One region of the Lysinibacillus sp. FSL P4-0201 genome, then DNA from elsewhere that is predicted to be linked to it. Evidence: riboswitches for the same ligand, from Rfam matches in the RefSeq annotation. Region 1 holds a riboswitch; each other region holds the start of a gene.

Region 1 (4,218 bases):
TATTTCCTCTGCATATGGTATTGAATCAGCCTTTTCACCGTAGCAAAAATCACAAGCCTTCAGTGATAACACATCACCAATCGGAGCTAATAAAAACCCTACTTCCTGTAATTTCTCTGTGATCTGTTCAGGGGCAGTCGTTGGTATTTTCAAATGAATTTGATGATCTGGTGTGTATTCCATCGTCCCCTCATCCCCAACGACCTCCGCTAACGTCATCATTTGCTGGGGAGTAAAAAACTTATTGGCTACACCAGGACTTACTGCTAATTCAAAAATAGATTCTATTTTTTGCTGTACAAGCTTCGGTGTTACTTTGACTGCGCTTGTCCCTTTTACCATTGCAAGTGCCGCTGTAGCCATTTCAAGAGCTGTTTTTTTCGGCTTTGGCGTAACGGCTATACTGGGTTTATTAAAGCGCCCTGCATTAGGGTCAGTCGTAAAGTCATTTCGCGCTGTTCCCGTCTCTTGGTTCATTGCCCAAGGTTCATTTTCTTCGCGTAAACGTTGATGTGGACGTAATGGCTGTTTCTCTTCACCCAGGGTATATTTACGTTGGTAACCGCGGGGCGTAATCATCTTATTGTCATAGAAAAATGTTGACGAATTCCCGATAATGACAGTTGTCAACATACCAATATCATGTTCTAGCATTTCTGCTAGTGTTGTCATGGTCACTTCTTGACGTTCTCGATAGGCACTTTTCACAAGCCCTACTGGTGTGTCTGGCGAACGATATTCTAAGAGTATTCGTTGAGCCTCGACAATTTGTCTTGTTCGACGTCCACTTTTAGGATTGTATAAAGCAATGACAAAGTCCGCCATTGCAGCTGCCTCGACACGCTTTGCAATTAAATTCCAAGGTGTTAGATGGTCACTCAAACTGATTGTACAAGCATCGTGCATAATAGGTGCACCAAGTATGCTAGCGCATGAATTAATCGCAGAAATCCCAGGAACAATTTCTACTTCAATTCCTGTTGCTTCTGTCCAGCCTAGCTCAATTAACACCTCATAGACTAAACCCGCCATGCCATAGACGCCTGCATCACCACTCGAAATTACTGAGACGATGCTCCCTGCTTCGGCTTGACGAACGGCTTCCTGTGCACGCGACACTTCTTCTGTCATGCCTGTACTAACAATCGATTTTGCACTTACTAAATCTTGAATCAGCTCTACATAGGTTTTATAGCCTATAATCATATCACTTTGTTGTAAAGCCTCTACTGCACGTGTCGTAATATGCTTAAAATCTCCAGGTCCAAAGCCTACTACGAAAATTTTTCCTTTTTGCGCCATGTTGTTACCCCTCTTTCACCTTTTCGATCCCTTTAGTGGCAGTTGTTTGAGCAGTACGCTGTAATGTACCTTCACGAAGTGTAAAGACATGTTCGTTGTATAAGGATTCATGATGTAAATCTTGTACTAGTGTTCTAGCATGCTCTGTTGATGGCACACGATACCAGTTTCCTTGAGGATAAGCGATTACCACACAAGCATCCTTGCAGCGTCCATTACAGCGCGTTCTTGTCGTATGTATTTCCTGATCGAGTGCTTGCCGCTGTATCTCATCTCGAATGGCTAAGGTAATTTCCTCCCCATCCTTTTTCATGCAGCTACTGCCATTGCAAATAAAGAGATGTGTTTTCATCCCCTCTAAATTCCAAGTTGTCATCTTCTGTCTCCCCTCATTTGCTTTTTGGAAAAAGAAAAACCTTTACTCTATAACGAAGAGTAAAGGTTTTGTAGAAGCCAAATAAAAACGAATAGAATGAAATACAGGTACCCGCTTTCGCTTCAACTTCTCCCTCCGAAAAGTTTGCATGCACAATCAAATAAGCAGGTTTCCTGACTTAAGCTTCATTTTACTGTCGCACCTTCCCAAGTTTATACCAGTGGCTTTGCGATTTCATCAGCTATTACAGTAGCGGGGGCTGTATTGGATTTTCACCAATTTCCCTATTATCTCGAGCTATTCGAGCACTTATTGACGTTTTATATGAAATTTTTATTAGAATTTTAAATAGAAAACTGTCTTTATCATATCTTATTATTTTAAAATTTCAATATTTCTTTAAAAATTTATGACAAATTTATCAATTTTGAATGGAACTAGGTATGAAATTTATACAATCTATATAATTTGTGCACAAACTTTTATCAGAATATTCACCGTTGACCTTTAATTTAAAAAATTCCATAAAAGGTATAGCATATTTATGGAAATTCATGTTACACTTTGTCGTGAAATCTCACAATTTGAATGTTTTTCGGTGCAAAGTGCTTGTCATTTTGCTTAAAAGGGAAGCCGGTTTGAGTCCGGCGCGGTCCCGCCACTGTAATAGGGAGCTTTATAGAATATGTCACTGTCCAACGGATGGGAAGACCTATAAAGCATTGAACTAGAGCCAGGAGACCTGCCGAAAAATAAGTGATCGTTTCAACCTACGAGGATAGGTGTGCGGCTTAGCAGATGAGACTGTTATTTGCTTTTTTAGCTATGCACTTTTCCACCTAAGGAGAAGTGCTTTTTTAATTACGCACGCAATATTCTAAAAATCTATTAATTAGTTAGGAGGAAAGCTTTTTGAAATTATCATGGTGGAAATTTAGTTATTTTTTACTGGCCTTTTTAATCGTGCCAAAACGTGCCTTTGCCATGCATATCATGGAAGGTTTTTTACCAATCGAATGGGCTATTTTTTGGTGGGTGATCTCTATCCCATTTATCATTCTAGGATTGCGTTCTATTCGAAAAACCATTGATGAAAATCCTGAAACAAAAATGCTTTTGGGGCTTTCAGGAGCCTTTGCCTTTGTGCTATCCGCCCTAAAAATCCCTTCAGTTACAGGTAGTTGCTCTCACCCAACTGGTGTAGGACTTGGGACAGTACTCTTTGGCCCTCTAGCAATGAGTGTAATTGGAACAATCGTTTTATTATTTCAATCTTTATTATTAGCTCATGGAGGAATTACAACTTTAGGGGCTAATGCCTTTTCTATGGCTATTGTTGGTCCTTTTATTGCTTACTTTGTCTTTAAAGGGGCTCAAAAAGTAGGGTTGTCATTTTCACTAGCCATATTCTTTGCAGCTATGCTTGGTGATTTAGGTACATACATTGTGACTTCTGTACAACTAGCACTAGCCTTTCCTTCAGAGGTTGGAGGCTTTATGGCATCCTTTACAAAGTTTGCAGGTATTTTTGCCTTAACTCAAATTCCTTTAGCAGTGAGTGAAGGAATTTTAACGGTCATTGTGATGAATTTCTTGAAAAAATACAATGTTAGCGAATTAAAAACGTTACGTGTTTTCTCAACAAAGGAGGCACATTAACAAATGAAAAAAAATTTATTGTTATTAGCAATTGTTGTGTTGTTAGCCATCATTCCCTTATTCATACAAAAAGGTGCTGAATTTGGTGGTGCTGATGGAGAAGCAGAAGCAGCTATTGGTGAAATCAATGCGGAATATGAACCATGGTTTGAAAGTCTATGGGAGCCACCAAGTGGTGAAATCGAAAGCTTATTATTCGTGCTACAGGCAGCTATAGGAGCTGGCTTTATTGGCTACTTCATCGGCTATATGCGTGGCAAACACAAAGAAGGTTAACCATTATGTTACTCATTGATAAGTATGCCTATCTGAATAAGCTAGCGTCCGTTCATCCGCTAGAAAAAATGATATTTTCACTTGGACTACTTCTCATAACGCTCATCATGAGAGATGAACGACTTTCACTCATTACATTTTTTGTAATGAGTGCTTTTATCATTTTAGGTGCAAAAATTCCGCTTGCATACTACGGCAAATTATTATTGCTACCTAGCTTTTTCTTATTAACAAGTCTCGTATCTATTTTACTTTCCTTTACATCATCAACGAATGCACTCCCTGCCCATATTTGGTCGTTTACATTTAGGAATTGGACTGTCTTTATTGGGAATGCAAGTGTGTTAGCAGCGCAACAGCTGTTCTTTATTGTCCTTGGCAGCATTAGTTGTTTATACTTTTTAATTCTAACCACTTCCGTACAAGGAATATGTTATGTGCTACGACAATGGCGACTCCCCTCTTTATTAGTGGAGCTCGTCGAACTAACCTATCGTTTTATTTTTATGTTTTTAGAAAGCATGCAAAATATACATCTCGCCCAGCAAGCACGTCTTGGCTATCATTCACCGATGCAATGGCTACGCTCTGTCTCCATGCTTATT
Region 2 (4,218 bases), 490 kb from region 1:
TTGAATTGTCGAAGCTAGCATCCTTATCACAGGATCAGCTTCATTTTGTGGAAGTATTTTTAACCTGCCGAGGAAATATTAAAGAGGTTGAAAAGGAACTGGGGGTTTCGTATCCAACAGTTCGAGGCAAGCTAAATGATATTATTTCATCCCTTGGCTATGCTCAAAAGAAGAAAAATGAAGTAGATGAGAAAAAAATTGTAAGCATGCTTGAAAATGGCGAAATCACAACAGATGAAGCCATAAAGCTCTTAAAAGATGAATAGGGAGGAACGACCATGAAAGAGGAAATTACAAAAGTGTTAACGATGATTCAAGAGGGCAAAATTGATGCGGATAAAGGATCAGAGCTGATTCAAGTGCTACAACAGAAAGAAGAATCAGAGAATAAATTTGTGGAAAAAACAAAGTATTTAGATAAAACGTTAAAGGTCCGTGTTGTATCCACCGAAAATGATAATGTCACGGTAAATTTACCAATTAAACTTGTCAAAGCCGTATTGATGGCAGGACACAGCATCGCTGCAAGTATTCCGCAATCTGAAAAATACGTAAAAGATATCGACATCAATCTTCTTCTTGAAGCGATTGAAAATGAACTAGATGGACAAATTGTAGATATAAAATCAGCAAACGGAGATTCCGTTGCAGTCTTCATTGAGTAGAGGCGACGAATGATGCATGTAAAAGTGAAAGCAAAAGACGTTCGCTTTACCGTCCCTGTTCCCTATACTGTGCTAACCATTGTCCTCTCCATTTTAACTTCTAAATGGATTCAGCAACAAGCCAATAAGTGGACAAAGGCATACTTCGATAAAAAGAAAATAGACTTTACCTTTCCCCTCATCGACAAAGAAATGTTAAAGCCGATTATCAAGGAACTACAAAATTATAAAGGACTTGTGCTAGTCGATGTCAAAGCTCAGGACGGGACTGAGGTTAAGGTTAGACTATAATCCCAATGATAGAATGGTAAGAGCATGTTATGATAAAAGCATGCTCTTTATTAATGTAATGAGCATCATTTGAAATGGGTAAGAGATGATCATTATTTCAGGACTTACGATAGAGACAACTATTTTTCAATGGTACATAAAATAGAAGATTTCTTTAAACTACAAATCAGAATTCTAAATCCATTTTAGTAGAAAATCACGTACATCGTTAAAATAGATTTTTAATTCGGGTATAAGTGATTAGTGGTAATCTATTTGGAACTACATAATTTAAAATACTGAATAATCAAAAAATAAAGAAGTTTAGAATCTTGATTTACTTTTCATTTGAAGGATGGTACACTTAAAACTATTGAACAACAACTATATATTGTGTTCGTTTTACAAAGGTACTACTACATGTAGTTTAAAAGGGAAGTTCGGTACAATTCCGACGCTGTCCCCGCAACTGTGAAGCTGACGATGATTGCAACCACTGTGCATTTGCATGGGAAGGGAATCAGAGAATGAAGCAAAGCCAGGAGACCTGCCTTTATAAAACAAATTTATCATTTCTTCGGGGATTAAGAGATGGGAACGTCAGTATTTTTGGTATGTTAACGTTTCCATTTAGCCTATCTCTCTAGAGGAGATAGGCTTTTTTATTTTATGAAAAGAGGGATTTCTATGAAACTTTATACGAAAACAATTTGTCCAAAATGCCTATGGGTAAAATCTGAACTACAACGTGTAGGACTTGAAGCTGAAATTGTTAACATCGATCACGATGAACAAGCAAAGCAAACGATTATTGACGCAGGTTTTTTAAGTGTGCCTGTTTTAGAGATGAATGAAACTTTCATAGGAGATGTTCAGGAAATTGTTTCTCAAATTGAGTTGATTGCCCTATGATTGTTTACGCGAGTCGTACAGGTAATGTCCGAAATGTTGTATCCAAATTAAAGGCAGAATGTATCGAGCTCTCGGAAGAATTGCGATTGAACAAGCCATATCTCTTAATTACCTACACAGATGGTTTAGGTGACATTCCAGCAAAGGTACAACGTTTCTTAGAAAAAAACAGGGATTTTTGTAAAGGAGTAGTTGCCAGTGGGAATAGTAACTTCGGTCATCATGTATTTGGCGCTGCTGGTGAGAAAATCGCTGCTACCTATCATGTACCCTTAGTAAGGAAATTAGATTTACAAGGTAATCAAACGGATTACGAAGCAATACAAACGTTTTATGAAACGAGGGTAATGAGATGAAAACCTATTTAAAGCTTAATAATGACGTACTGAATCGTTATAGTACAACTGGATTACTGGAGTTAGAAAAGGACCGCGAAGCTACGCGCCGCTACTTTTTAGAGTATGTTAACGTACGTTTGCGTTATTTTATAGATATTGAAGAAAAAATCCGCTATTTAGTTGATGAGGGCTACTATGAGAAAGCATTTATCGACATGTACGAAATGGAATTTATTAAGAAGCTGTACAAGAAAGCCTATGATTATAATTTCCGCTTTCCATCCTTTATGAGCGCAAGCAAATTTTACGATAGCTATGCTATGAAAAGTCGTGATGGGGAAGAAATCTTAGAAAAGTATGAGGATCGTATTGTCATTATTGCTTTGTATTTAGCTCAAGGCAACACGGCTCTAGCAGAACGCTCTGTCGAAGCAATGATGGAAGCCTATCAGCCTGCAACACCAACTGCTTTAAATAGTGGTAAGAAAGCACGTGGTGAATTAGTCAGCTGCTTTAAATTATCAATGGATGACTCCATGAATAGTATTGCTGAAAATATTGGCTATTGTTTAGAGCTATCACGCCTTGGTGGTGGAGTTGGGGTCAACTTAACAGATTTACGTCCATTAGGTGATCCAATTAAAGAGATATTAAATCGTGCAAGTGGTGTCATCCCAGTAGCGAAACTGTTAGAAAATTCTTTCAGTTATTCGAATCAGTTAGGGCAACGAAATGGCTCAGGTGTTGTCTATCTAAATATTTTCCATGCAGACATAGAAAATTTCATTTCATCAAAAAAACCAAATGCTGATGATAAAATTCGCCTCGCTACCCTTTCAACAGGGATTATTATACCTAGTATTTTCTTCGAACTGATGAAACGTGATAAGGATATTGTTTTGTTTAGTCCATACGATATTTTTAAAGAATATGGCAAACGTATGTCTGAAATTTCTATTTCAGACATGTACTACGAGCTACTTGATAACCCTAAAATTCGTAAAATTAAACGTTTAAATGCACGAAAGCTTTACACAGAGGTGAAAAAAGCACAATTTGAATCAGGCTATCCGTTTGAAATCTTTGATGATAATGTCAATAAGGTACATCCTTTAAAAAATATTGGACGTGTCAAAATGTCCAATTTATGTACAGAAATCTTACAAGTACAAGAGACAAGTATCATTACGGACCAGGATCAACCAAATGACTATGGATTAGATGTATCGTGTAACTTAGGTTCCATCGATATCCATGCAGCAAGTAAAGTCAAGGATTTCGGCGCATTAGTCGATACAGCCATGCACCTATTAACGAATGTATCGCAAATGACGCATATTAAGAATGTTCCGTCTGTTGCAAAAGCCAATCAATTAATGCATTCTGTAGGGCTTGGCTGTATGAACCTCCATGGGCATCTCGTGACAGAAGGCATCCTGTACGGCTCAAAAGATTCCATTGATTTCATGGATCACTTTATGGAAGCGATGAACTATTATTCTCTGAAATCTTCGATGGAAATGGCGAAAGAAAAAGCTGCAACCTTCTACCGATTTGAGGACAGTGATTATGCATCAGGTAGCTATTTTGACCAATATATCAATAAAACTGAAGAAGAACTATCGCCTGCTGTGTTGAAGGCGCTTGGCAATATTCCAATCATCACAAACAAGATGTGGGAAACGTTAAAGCAGGATGTAATGCAGTACGGTCTATTCCATTCCTATCGTTTGGCTATTGCACCAACTGGTAGTATTTCATATATTCGTAGCTGTACGGCTTCAATCGCACCATGTACAGAGCGCGTAGAGGTTCGTGATTACGCCGATAGTAGAACCATTTATCCAATGCCTCATTTAACAAATGACAATAGTCATTTATATGTGGAGGCGTATGATGTAAATCCGTATGATTTAATTGATTTATATGCAGCTTCTCAAAAGCACGTTGACCAAGGTATTTCCATGACGCTTTATGTAACGGACAATTGGACAACCGAACAATTGGCTAAAGTATACATTTATGCGTGGATA
Region 3 (4,218 bases), 1.6 Mb from region 1:
TAAAAAGTCTTTTAACTTTTAATAAAGTTTATTTATTGATAGAAGGGGTGAAAGGGATGGCTTGGGAGGTTTTTAGTATTATAGGAACAATTGCCTTTGCTATTTCTGGGGCAATTATTGCCATGGAAGAAGAATACGATTTATTCGGTGTATATATACTTGGTATTGTGACTGCTTTTGGTGGAGGAGCTATCCGAAATTTACTCATTGGACTACCTGTCACAACACTTTGGGGACAGGATATGATGTTTCAAATAGCGCTTGCTGCGATTACGATATTCTTTATTTTTCCGCATCATCTGATTCAACATTGGCATCGTTGGGGTAACTTCACAGATGCGATTGGCTTATCAGCATTCGCTATTCAAGGCGCACTCTATGCTGTTAAGCTTGATATGCCAGTAAGCGCAGTCATTGTAGCTGCTGTTTTGACAGGTTCAGGTGGGGGTATTGTACGAGATTTATTAGCTAGAAGAAAACCATTAGTTCTCCGTGATGAAGTTTATGGTGTTTGGGCAGCTCTTGCAGGATTGCTAATCGGATTCGAGGTTTTTACAGGGGACATTTTCCTTTATATTTTATTCGCAGTGATTACAGCTTTACGTATTCTTTCCTATATGATGAAGTGGCGCTTGCCATTACGAAAGTTAAATCGTGCATAAACACCATTCAGCCAATGACCAAAAATTAAGTCATTGGCTGTTTTATTGTTTTTATCTTTTTAACAACTGCATTGATTCTTCTAAAGTCGCCATGTTTTTCATCATCGAGCAAGCTGCATCTAAAATAGGAAAGGCTAAGGCTGCTCCAGAACCTTCGCCTAAACGCATATTCATGTACAACATTGGTTCAATGCCTAGTAAGGCAGCGGCAATTTTTGCCCCTGGTTCCTCTGAAGCATGGGAAGGAATGATATAATCGATTACTTTTGGTTCGAGCTTATAAGCAATGAGGGCCGCTATAGTTGAAATAAATCCATCAATGACAACGGGTTTACGATGGGCAGCAGCGCCAAGAATAATACCTGTCATCGCCCCTATCTCTAACCCTCCAACCTTAGCCAGAACATCAATAACATCATTTGGATTAGGCTTATTTAAGGTAATTGCTTTTTCAATAACTGCTGCTTTATAGGCAATGCCTCCTTGGCCTACTCCTGCACCAAACCCCGTTACTTCGATAGGGTTGCATCCCGTTAAAACAGCTAATATCGCAGCACTTGGTGTTGTATTGCCGATGCCCATTTCTCCAGTCCCAAGTACATCAGCACCTTTTATGATTTCCTCAGTGGCCACACGGATTCCTACTTCTATCGATTGAATGGCTTCTTGTTTGGCCATAGCTGGACCATGTACCATGTTATCTGTACCATATTTAATTTTATGAATAATGACACCTGCATCAAGTGGAATATCTTCTTTTACACCCACATCTACTGTGACCACCTTTGCATTGGTAATCCCCGCAATCGCACAAACGCCTGTACCCCCCTTAGGAAAATTTAATGTTTGAAAGACCGTAACATCTTGTGGATTCGTGGTTACACCTTCCTCGCAAACACCATGATCTGCAGCACAGACAATCATCACTTTTTTGTCGACCATCGGATATAATTGTCCTGTTATACCAGAGAGCTGTACGGCAAGTGATTCTAGTTTACCCAAGCTACCTGGGGGCTTACAAAGCGCATCAATCCGCTTTCTAGCTTGCTCCATACTTTTCATATCAGCCCCCTGAATGTTTTGAATCGTGTCTTGTAATAATTGCATGATTATTTCTCCTCTCGTTCTCATTAAGACAAAATAAAAAGTCTGTAGTTTATTGTCATGACAAATAAACTACAGACTTTTCCATCATCTATATCTTCTAAAGCATGTAGGTAGGTCTCCTGGCTCAAGTTCAACACCTCATAGTACCTTCCCAGCAATTTGCTAGTGGCATACACTATGAAATTCCCTTATACAGTGGCGGGTCCGCTAAAGCTTTTCACTTTATTCCCTATTCTCCCTAATGGGCACCTATTGCTTTTATGTAATTTCTTTTAATTTACTACAAAGCTTTCTTGCTATCAATACGAAACAATTAAAGTAAAGTATTTTTATTTGGAGCTATTTCACATAGTTCCTATAACTATTGAATAGAAACCAATATTGTTAGCGAGTCAATATAGTTTAAAATGAATACACTTTGCCCCTTCAAATGACTATTCTCAAAAAAAGATGAGCCTATACCGGGATGGCTAATGCCAAACATAAGTAAAAGAATAGATTTAACATCGATATACATGATTTAAAATTTACTAGTTACTAAAGTCTGAGAAATAACATTGTTAAAGAAAATTGCAGAATTTTTTTAACAAGCTCTTTTAACACACACAATTTGTCAACTCTCTTCTGGTTCCTACTTTCTACATGTTTAGCCTATAAAGAACGAATCTACAGTACATCATTCTTTCTATTTTTTTATGGATCGATATTTAGCAGGTGTCATACCAACATATTTTTTAAATACTTTACTAAAATATTCTTCATTGCTATAACCTACTAATAAAGCAATTTCATTATTTCTTTTATCACTATAATCTAATAGCTGCTTAGCTTTGTTAATTCTAAGTTCATTTAATAGGTGGATAAAATTTTTATCAATGCTTTTTTTTATTAATATACTTAAATTTGCTTGGCTTTTGTTAAAGATGTTTGATAAATAATTCAAATCTAGTTGCGGATCATCAAAATGCGTATAAATATAATCGACTATTTTTTTACCTAAATTATCCCTATTGCCATGTAAGTTAAGTATTTTATCGACGAGTGGCATGATATAGTTATTTACTATTTTTGATAAATTGGCTTCTTTAATCATTTGATGTTGGATACCAATTATTTTTTGAGCGCGATGATATGTTTCCAAGCAATTGAAATAGATACTATATTGTAATAAAAACATAATCATGATTTCTAACCTCTGCTGAAAATCAATATTTATATTTTGTAAAACCACAATAAATTCTTTTAATTTTAATTCATCTGTAAAGATTTGATTATCAAAAATGGATTTTCTTTTATTTAGCACAGTGCTATCAGTATTTAGATGCCTCTTTAGAAGCAACTCCAGCACAGCTTGATTTAAATCATGTAAGTCTTTTTTTGGAAGAACAATATGATTATGCTGACTATATGACAATACAAAATCGGTATTCATAATCTCAATATGTTCCCCAAAAATATTAAAGTAAAATAACTCATGAGCATGTGAAATTCCGATATTTTTTGTTTGATTTATACTAACCATAAAGTATTCAAATGAATAGATACTACAATCTGTCATTTGTTGATCAAAGGCCAATAGTAAATTTAATAATTGATTATATTTAATTGCATAATCTACTTGCTTTTTCATGCTCAATGCTTCCATCGTTTGTGATAGCTTTAGCTTTAGGTTTTTATAATCAATTGGCTTTAAAATGTAATCCTCAGCTCCAATTTGAATAGCACTTTGTAAATATTGAAAATCGTCATAGCCAGATAGAAAAATCACCTTAAATTGATGAAACTTTTTTAGCTCCTGAACAGCCTCTATTCCACTTATCCCGGGTAAATTAATATCCGATAAAACAATATCTGGAGCAATTTCTTTAGCTGCCAGCAGCATATCCTCCCCCGTTGTATAAGAATAAACACGTAAGGATTCTATAAAATTTCTGTTAATAAAAAAGCTTAAACCCTCTCTAATAAAGTTTTCATCTTCTACAATAAAAAGATTCATAGAGCTCACCTCACCGTTAGAAGATATTATTTCTTATATGGTAACAAAATTCTCGACACAAAGTATTGTTGCTCATTGACTAGCACCATTACACCATATGCTTCTCCATATTTTATCTTTAAACGCCTATTTACATTTTTTAAACCAATACTGCCTTCTTGATTTTCTTCATTCATTTTATCATTTAGCATCGCTATTCTAGCAGTATCCTTATATTCGCTCTTATTATAAGTTTCAATTATTACATAATTCTTTTTTCGATAAATTTTGATATTTATTGATAGAGCTTCTTTATGGTTGTAACTATGCTTAAAAATATTTTCTACAATTGGTTGGAGTGTAAATTTTAAAATAGCATTTTGTAATAAATTGTTTTCTTCTATTTGAATGTCAAATAGTAAATAAGAGATTCTTATTTTCATAATATTAATATATTCTTCAATAATCTCTAGC
Region 4 (4,218 bases), 500 kb from region 1:
CAAGCACATAGATAACCGCAATAATTAACACATAGCATTGTACAACTGGATAATCCCTGTTCATAATGGATTCTATTAAGTACCTGCCGAGTCCGGGCCAGCTAAAAACCTGCTCCACAATCACGGCTCCACCTAAAAGATTGCCAAGGGTCATGCCTAGCAAGGAAGTCAAGGGAATAGCAGCATTTCGCAAAACATGACGGATAAGAATCACGGAGCTTTTTAATCCTCTTAGCCGTGCATATTGAACATATTGCTGCTGTAATTCTTCTAGGATGGTTGAACGGATAAGCTGAACGAATAATCCAATTGTTGGTAACGCCAGTGCGAAGGCGGGTAAAACTAAATGAGCAGGTGTGCCCTTCCCGTTTGTCGGAAAGAGTCCTAATTTTAAGCTAAATAAATAGAGTAATAGGAAACCTAACCAAAAGGCTGGAATCGACACACTCAATATGCTAAAGAATCGTATGATTTTATCGATGATGGTGTGCTTATACAATGCGCTTATTACTCCGAATGGAATACTTAGCCCTAAAATGAGGATAAACGCAGCAATAGCTAATTCAATGGTTGCGGGTAATTTCACGAATAGTTCATGTGCCACAGGTAATTTACTAACAAAAGATGTTCCAAAATCTAGCTGGATTATGCCCTTTCCCCATAGCAAATATTGAAGAAAAAACGACTTGTCCGTTCCCAGTTCCTCACGTAATGCCTGAATGGCTTCCTCTGTTGGCGCAACCCTTGCCAAACGTAGTATGACTTCAGCAGGCTCTACAGGAACAAAACGAATAAATACAAAGGTTAGGATGGAAACGCCTAATAAGACAAAGGGCAATGTTAAAATTCTTTTTAAACAAAAGATCCATGTTGATTCATACATGCTGTCACTTCCTACTCAATCCTATGATAAAGAGAGAGCTGTCTCTGCTAGACACACTCTCTCCTCCACTTTTATTTTTCTTTAGCCATTTGTGCATAAGGTATATCATATTCAGATGCACGTGGTGCAAAATCCTTTAGAGATGGTTGATAAATCACATTATTTGTTTCGTAAGAAATAGGGTAAAAGAGTGCCTGGTCATGAAACATCGTTAAAATATTCGTGTAAAGCTGCACGCGTTCCTGTTCATCTGTTCCTACTAATAATTGGTGAATTTTCGTATCGATTTCTTTGGCGTTTGCTAGGCCTAATTTCGCCTCGTACACACCACTAGCATTTGGTGTAGCTGATTCATTTGCAAAGCTATGTGGATCTGTAGGTGGTCCATTGGTACGCCAGAAATTAATATCCACCTGGTCATCCATCAATTTTTGAAGACCGACCATTACATCTGCCCCTTCTAAATTCAACTGAACGCCAATTTTTGCGAGTTCACCTTGCATTAATTCTGCCATTGGTTTTTGAATTGCATCGGATGCAATGTAAATCAAATCTAAAGACAACAGCTGTCCGTTTTTTGAACGAATTTTTTCACCCTTAGGTAATAACCACCCTGCCTCATCTAGCAATTGTTGGGCTTTTTCTGGATTGTATACAATAGGTGCTAAATCTATATTGGCATAAGGAATCGCATCCCAGAACAATGTGTTCGCTACTTTTTCCGTACCATGTGTAATACTGTCGACCATTTGTTCCTTATTAATAGCATATTGAATGGCTTGACGTACCTTTAGCTCAGATAATGGACCAGATTGTGTATTGAATAGCAGTGCTTTCGTAGATAAAGGCTCAGAGGTAGCAGTTTTGTATTTGCCACTGTCTTTTAAATACGTATAGTTATCTAAACTAATAATGCCACGCCCATAAATTAAATCTAATTCTTCGTTTTCAAATGCTAATGAAATAGATTCTGAGTCAGGAATAATTTTTACTTTTATTTGTTCAACTAGTGGTTTTTCTCCCCAATAGTTTTCATTGCGACTAAATAATGCATATTCGTCCTTTTTGTATTCAGTTAATACCCAAGGGCCTGTTCCAATCGGTGCTTTGATAGAATCTTGCGTCATATCATCCTTTGGGAATCCGTTATCCCCTAAAAAACGGAAAGGTCTGACGAAGGCAAGTTCGTTTAAGACTGGATAATAAGGCTCATCCAATTGCAGACGAATTGTAAAATCATCTACTTTTACAACCTCTTTCATGTGGTTAACCATGCCCATCCAAGAATGCATGTCTCGATTCGCTAAAACGGCGTCAAAGTTACGAATGACATTATCTGCATTAAATGCAGTGCCGTCTGAATATTTCACGTCTTTTCTTAGATGGAAAGTATACGAAGTTTTATCCTCAGAGATGTCCCAGCTTTCGGCGAGCTTAGGCGTAACAGTACCATCATCATTGTATTCCACCAAGGATTCATAAACCATTGCTTGGGCAGTCATTTGATTCGGTAAATATGTATGAGGATTCAATGGACCGACATCTAATGGCCAGCCAATCGTTATTATTTTTTCATCTGTTTGGTTTGCTGAGGTCTTTTCCTTTTCTTCATCCGTGCCTGTACAGCCAGCAAGTAAACTGAACGTCAGGACAAGCAGGAAAGGAAGTAAATACTTTGTCAATCTCATTTTCTGTCTCCTATCTCTATTCGTAGTACAAATACATCTACTTGTTGAAGAAGAGAAGGCATAAAAAAACCTTATTCTAAAAAAGAATAAGGACAGAAAAACCCACGATGAGCAAGTCTCCATCCATCTCCCTATCTTTCGTAGATCATCAATGAATCTTCTTACAAGCAGGCATTCTGGCTCATGAATCATCATTTTGTTTCACCTTCCCAAGTACTCACTCAGTGGTATTTGAAACAAAACTCCTCATTTACAGCTGCGGGACAGCATGGGATTTTCACCCATTTTCCTTTTAATTGAATGAAAGACGATTTCACTCAAACTTGTAATGATTGCTATGAAATTAGTAATAAACATAACATGCTCGCATGTTCACGTCAATTTTACTTTCTGAAGATAATATATATATATCGACGTAAGATAAAAAGACTAGGGATTTACCCTAGTCTTCGTTATTGGAGAGTAGATGTGGTAGATTAAAAATCATTTCGTTAGCTTGATGTAGATTGCTGTACAGCTTGACGCAACGTTTTAGTAGCAGCAACCATATTCGCTAAAGCTGCAACGGTTTCATCTTCTTTTCTCGTTTTTAAGCCACAATCTGGATTCACCCAGAATTGATAACGGTCCAGCACCTGTAGACTATCTTTCATAATAGCGAGCATTTCATCCTCGCTTGGTACACGAGGGCTATGAATATCATAGACGCCTAAGCCAATTCCTTTTTTATAGGGCTGCACTTGTAGTGAGGTAATAAGTTCCCCATGACTTCGTGATGTTTCTATGGAAATCACATCTGCATCTAGTGCGCTAATTGGTTCGATGAAATCATTAAACTCGCAGTAACACATATGTGTATGGATTTGTGTTTCATCTTTGACACTAGATGTCGCAAGCTTAAAGGAATTGACAGCCCACTCTAAGTAAGCCCCCCATTCCTCCTTTCTAAGCGGTAAACCTTCTCTTAACGCTGGCTCGTCCACTTGAATAATTGATATACCTGCGTTTTCTAGTGCTTCCACCTCTTTACGGAGTGCTAATGAAATTTGATAAGCGACATCTTTACGGGACAAATCATCTCGCACAAAGGACCAATTTAATATTGTTACTGGCCCTGTCAGCATGCCTTTTACAAATCGCTTCGTTAGGCTTTGGGCATAGGCGGATTCTTTTACGGTAATTGGTGAAGCCCATGCAACATCTCCATAAATGATCGGAGGCTTCACACAGCGTGATCCATATGAAACAACCCACGCTTTCTCTGTAAAGGCAAAGCCAGTCAGCTTTTCACCGAAATATTCGACCATATCTGTACGCTCAAATTCACCATGAACAAGTACATCGATATCTAATTCCTCTTGTATGGAGATCCAGCGCTTTGTTTCGTCTTCTAAAAATGTTTCATAGGCTTCATTCGATAATTGTTTCTTTCGCCACGCATTACGATTTCTTTTCACTTCATCTGATTGCGGGAAGCTACCGATTGTAGTTGTTGGAAACAGCGGTAATCCTAAGGCTTGTTGTTGGATCGTTTGTCGCTTCGTAAAATTACTGTGTCGTTCAAAATCTTGCTTTGTCACAGTTTGAACGGCTTGATGAATTAACTTATTTTGGCGGATTGGATGATTTTTTAGAGCCTCAATCGCC

Evidence for each region. Region 1 has a riboswitch for cobalamin ahead of MKY76_RS14475 ((2Fe-2S) ferredoxin domain-containing protein). Riboswitches for the same ligand answer to the same signal wherever they lie in the genome.
Region 2: it holds a riboswitch for cobalamin, as region 1 does, so the genes downstream of both, MKY76_RS11875 (glutaredoxin) here and MKY76_RS14475 ((2Fe-2S) ferredoxin domain-containing protein) in region 1, are expected to answer to the same signal.
Region 3: it holds a riboswitch for cobalamin, as region 1 does, so the genes downstream of both, cobT (nicotinate-nucleotide--dimethylbenzimidazole phosphoribosyltransferase) here and MKY76_RS14475 ((2Fe-2S) ferredoxin domain-containing protein) in region 1, are expected to answer to the same signal.
Region 4: it holds a riboswitch for cobalamin, as region 1 does, so the genes downstream of both, nikA (nickel ABC transporter substrate-binding protein) here and MKY76_RS14475 ((2Fe-2S) ferredoxin domain-containing protein) in region 1, are expected to answer to the same signal.

The regions. Positions count from the first base shown of each region.
Region 1 covers NZ_CP151995.1:2,870,140-2,874,357, forward strand. Annotated here, with positions in the region: gene cobJ (precorrin-3B C(17)-methyltransferase) at 1-1,302, opposite strand, end outside; gene MKY76_RS14475 ((2Fe-2S) ferredoxin domain-containing protein) at 1,307-1,678, opposite strand; cobalamin riboswitch at 1,824-2,006, opposite strand; cobalamin riboswitch at 2,258-2,443, shown strand; gene MKY76_RS14480 (energy-coupling factor ABC transporter permease) at 2,591-3,337, shown strand; gene MKY76_RS14485 (energy-coupling factor ABC transporter substrate-binding protein) at 3,341-3,613, shown strand; gene cbiQ (cobalt ECF transporter T component CbiQ) at 3,619-4,218, shown strand, end outside.
Region 2 covers NZ_CP151995.1:2,379,961-2,384,178, forward strand. Annotated here, with positions in the region: gene MKY76_RS11860 (DUF2089 domain-containing protein) at 1-266, shown strand, start outside; gene MKY76_RS11865 (hypothetical protein) at 279-665, shown strand; gene MKY76_RS11870 (hypothetical protein) at 675-956, shown strand; cobalamin riboswitch at 1,327-1,505, shown strand; gene MKY76_RS11875 (glutaredoxin) at 1,623-1,847, shown strand; gene nrdI (class Ib ribonucleoside-diphosphate reductase assembly flavoprotein NrdI) at 1,844-2,203, shown strand; gene nrdE (class 1b ribonucleoside-diphosphate reductase subunit alpha) at 2,200-4,218, shown strand, end outside.
Region 3 covers NZ_CP151995.1:1,259,058-1,263,275, reverse strand. Annotated here, with positions in the region: gene MKY76_RS05985 (trimeric intracellular cation channel family protein) at 57-662, shown strand; gene cobT (nicotinate-nucleotide--dimethylbenzimidazole phosphoribosyltransferase) at 714-1,769, opposite strand; cobalamin riboswitch at 1,861-2,037, opposite strand; gene MKY76_RS05975 (response regulator) at 2,455-3,765, opposite strand; gene MKY76_RS05970 (histidine kinase) at 3,792-4,218, opposite strand, start outside.
Region 4 covers NZ_CP151995.1:2,372,972-2,377,189, reverse strand. Annotated here, with positions in the region: gene nikB (nickel ABC transporter permease) at 1-883, opposite strand, end outside; gene nikA (nickel ABC transporter substrate-binding protein) at 955-2,571, opposite strand; cobalamin riboswitch at 2,720-2,913, opposite strand; gene metE (5-methyltetrahydropteroyltriglutamate--homocysteine S-methyltransferase) at 3,063-4,218, opposite strand, start outside.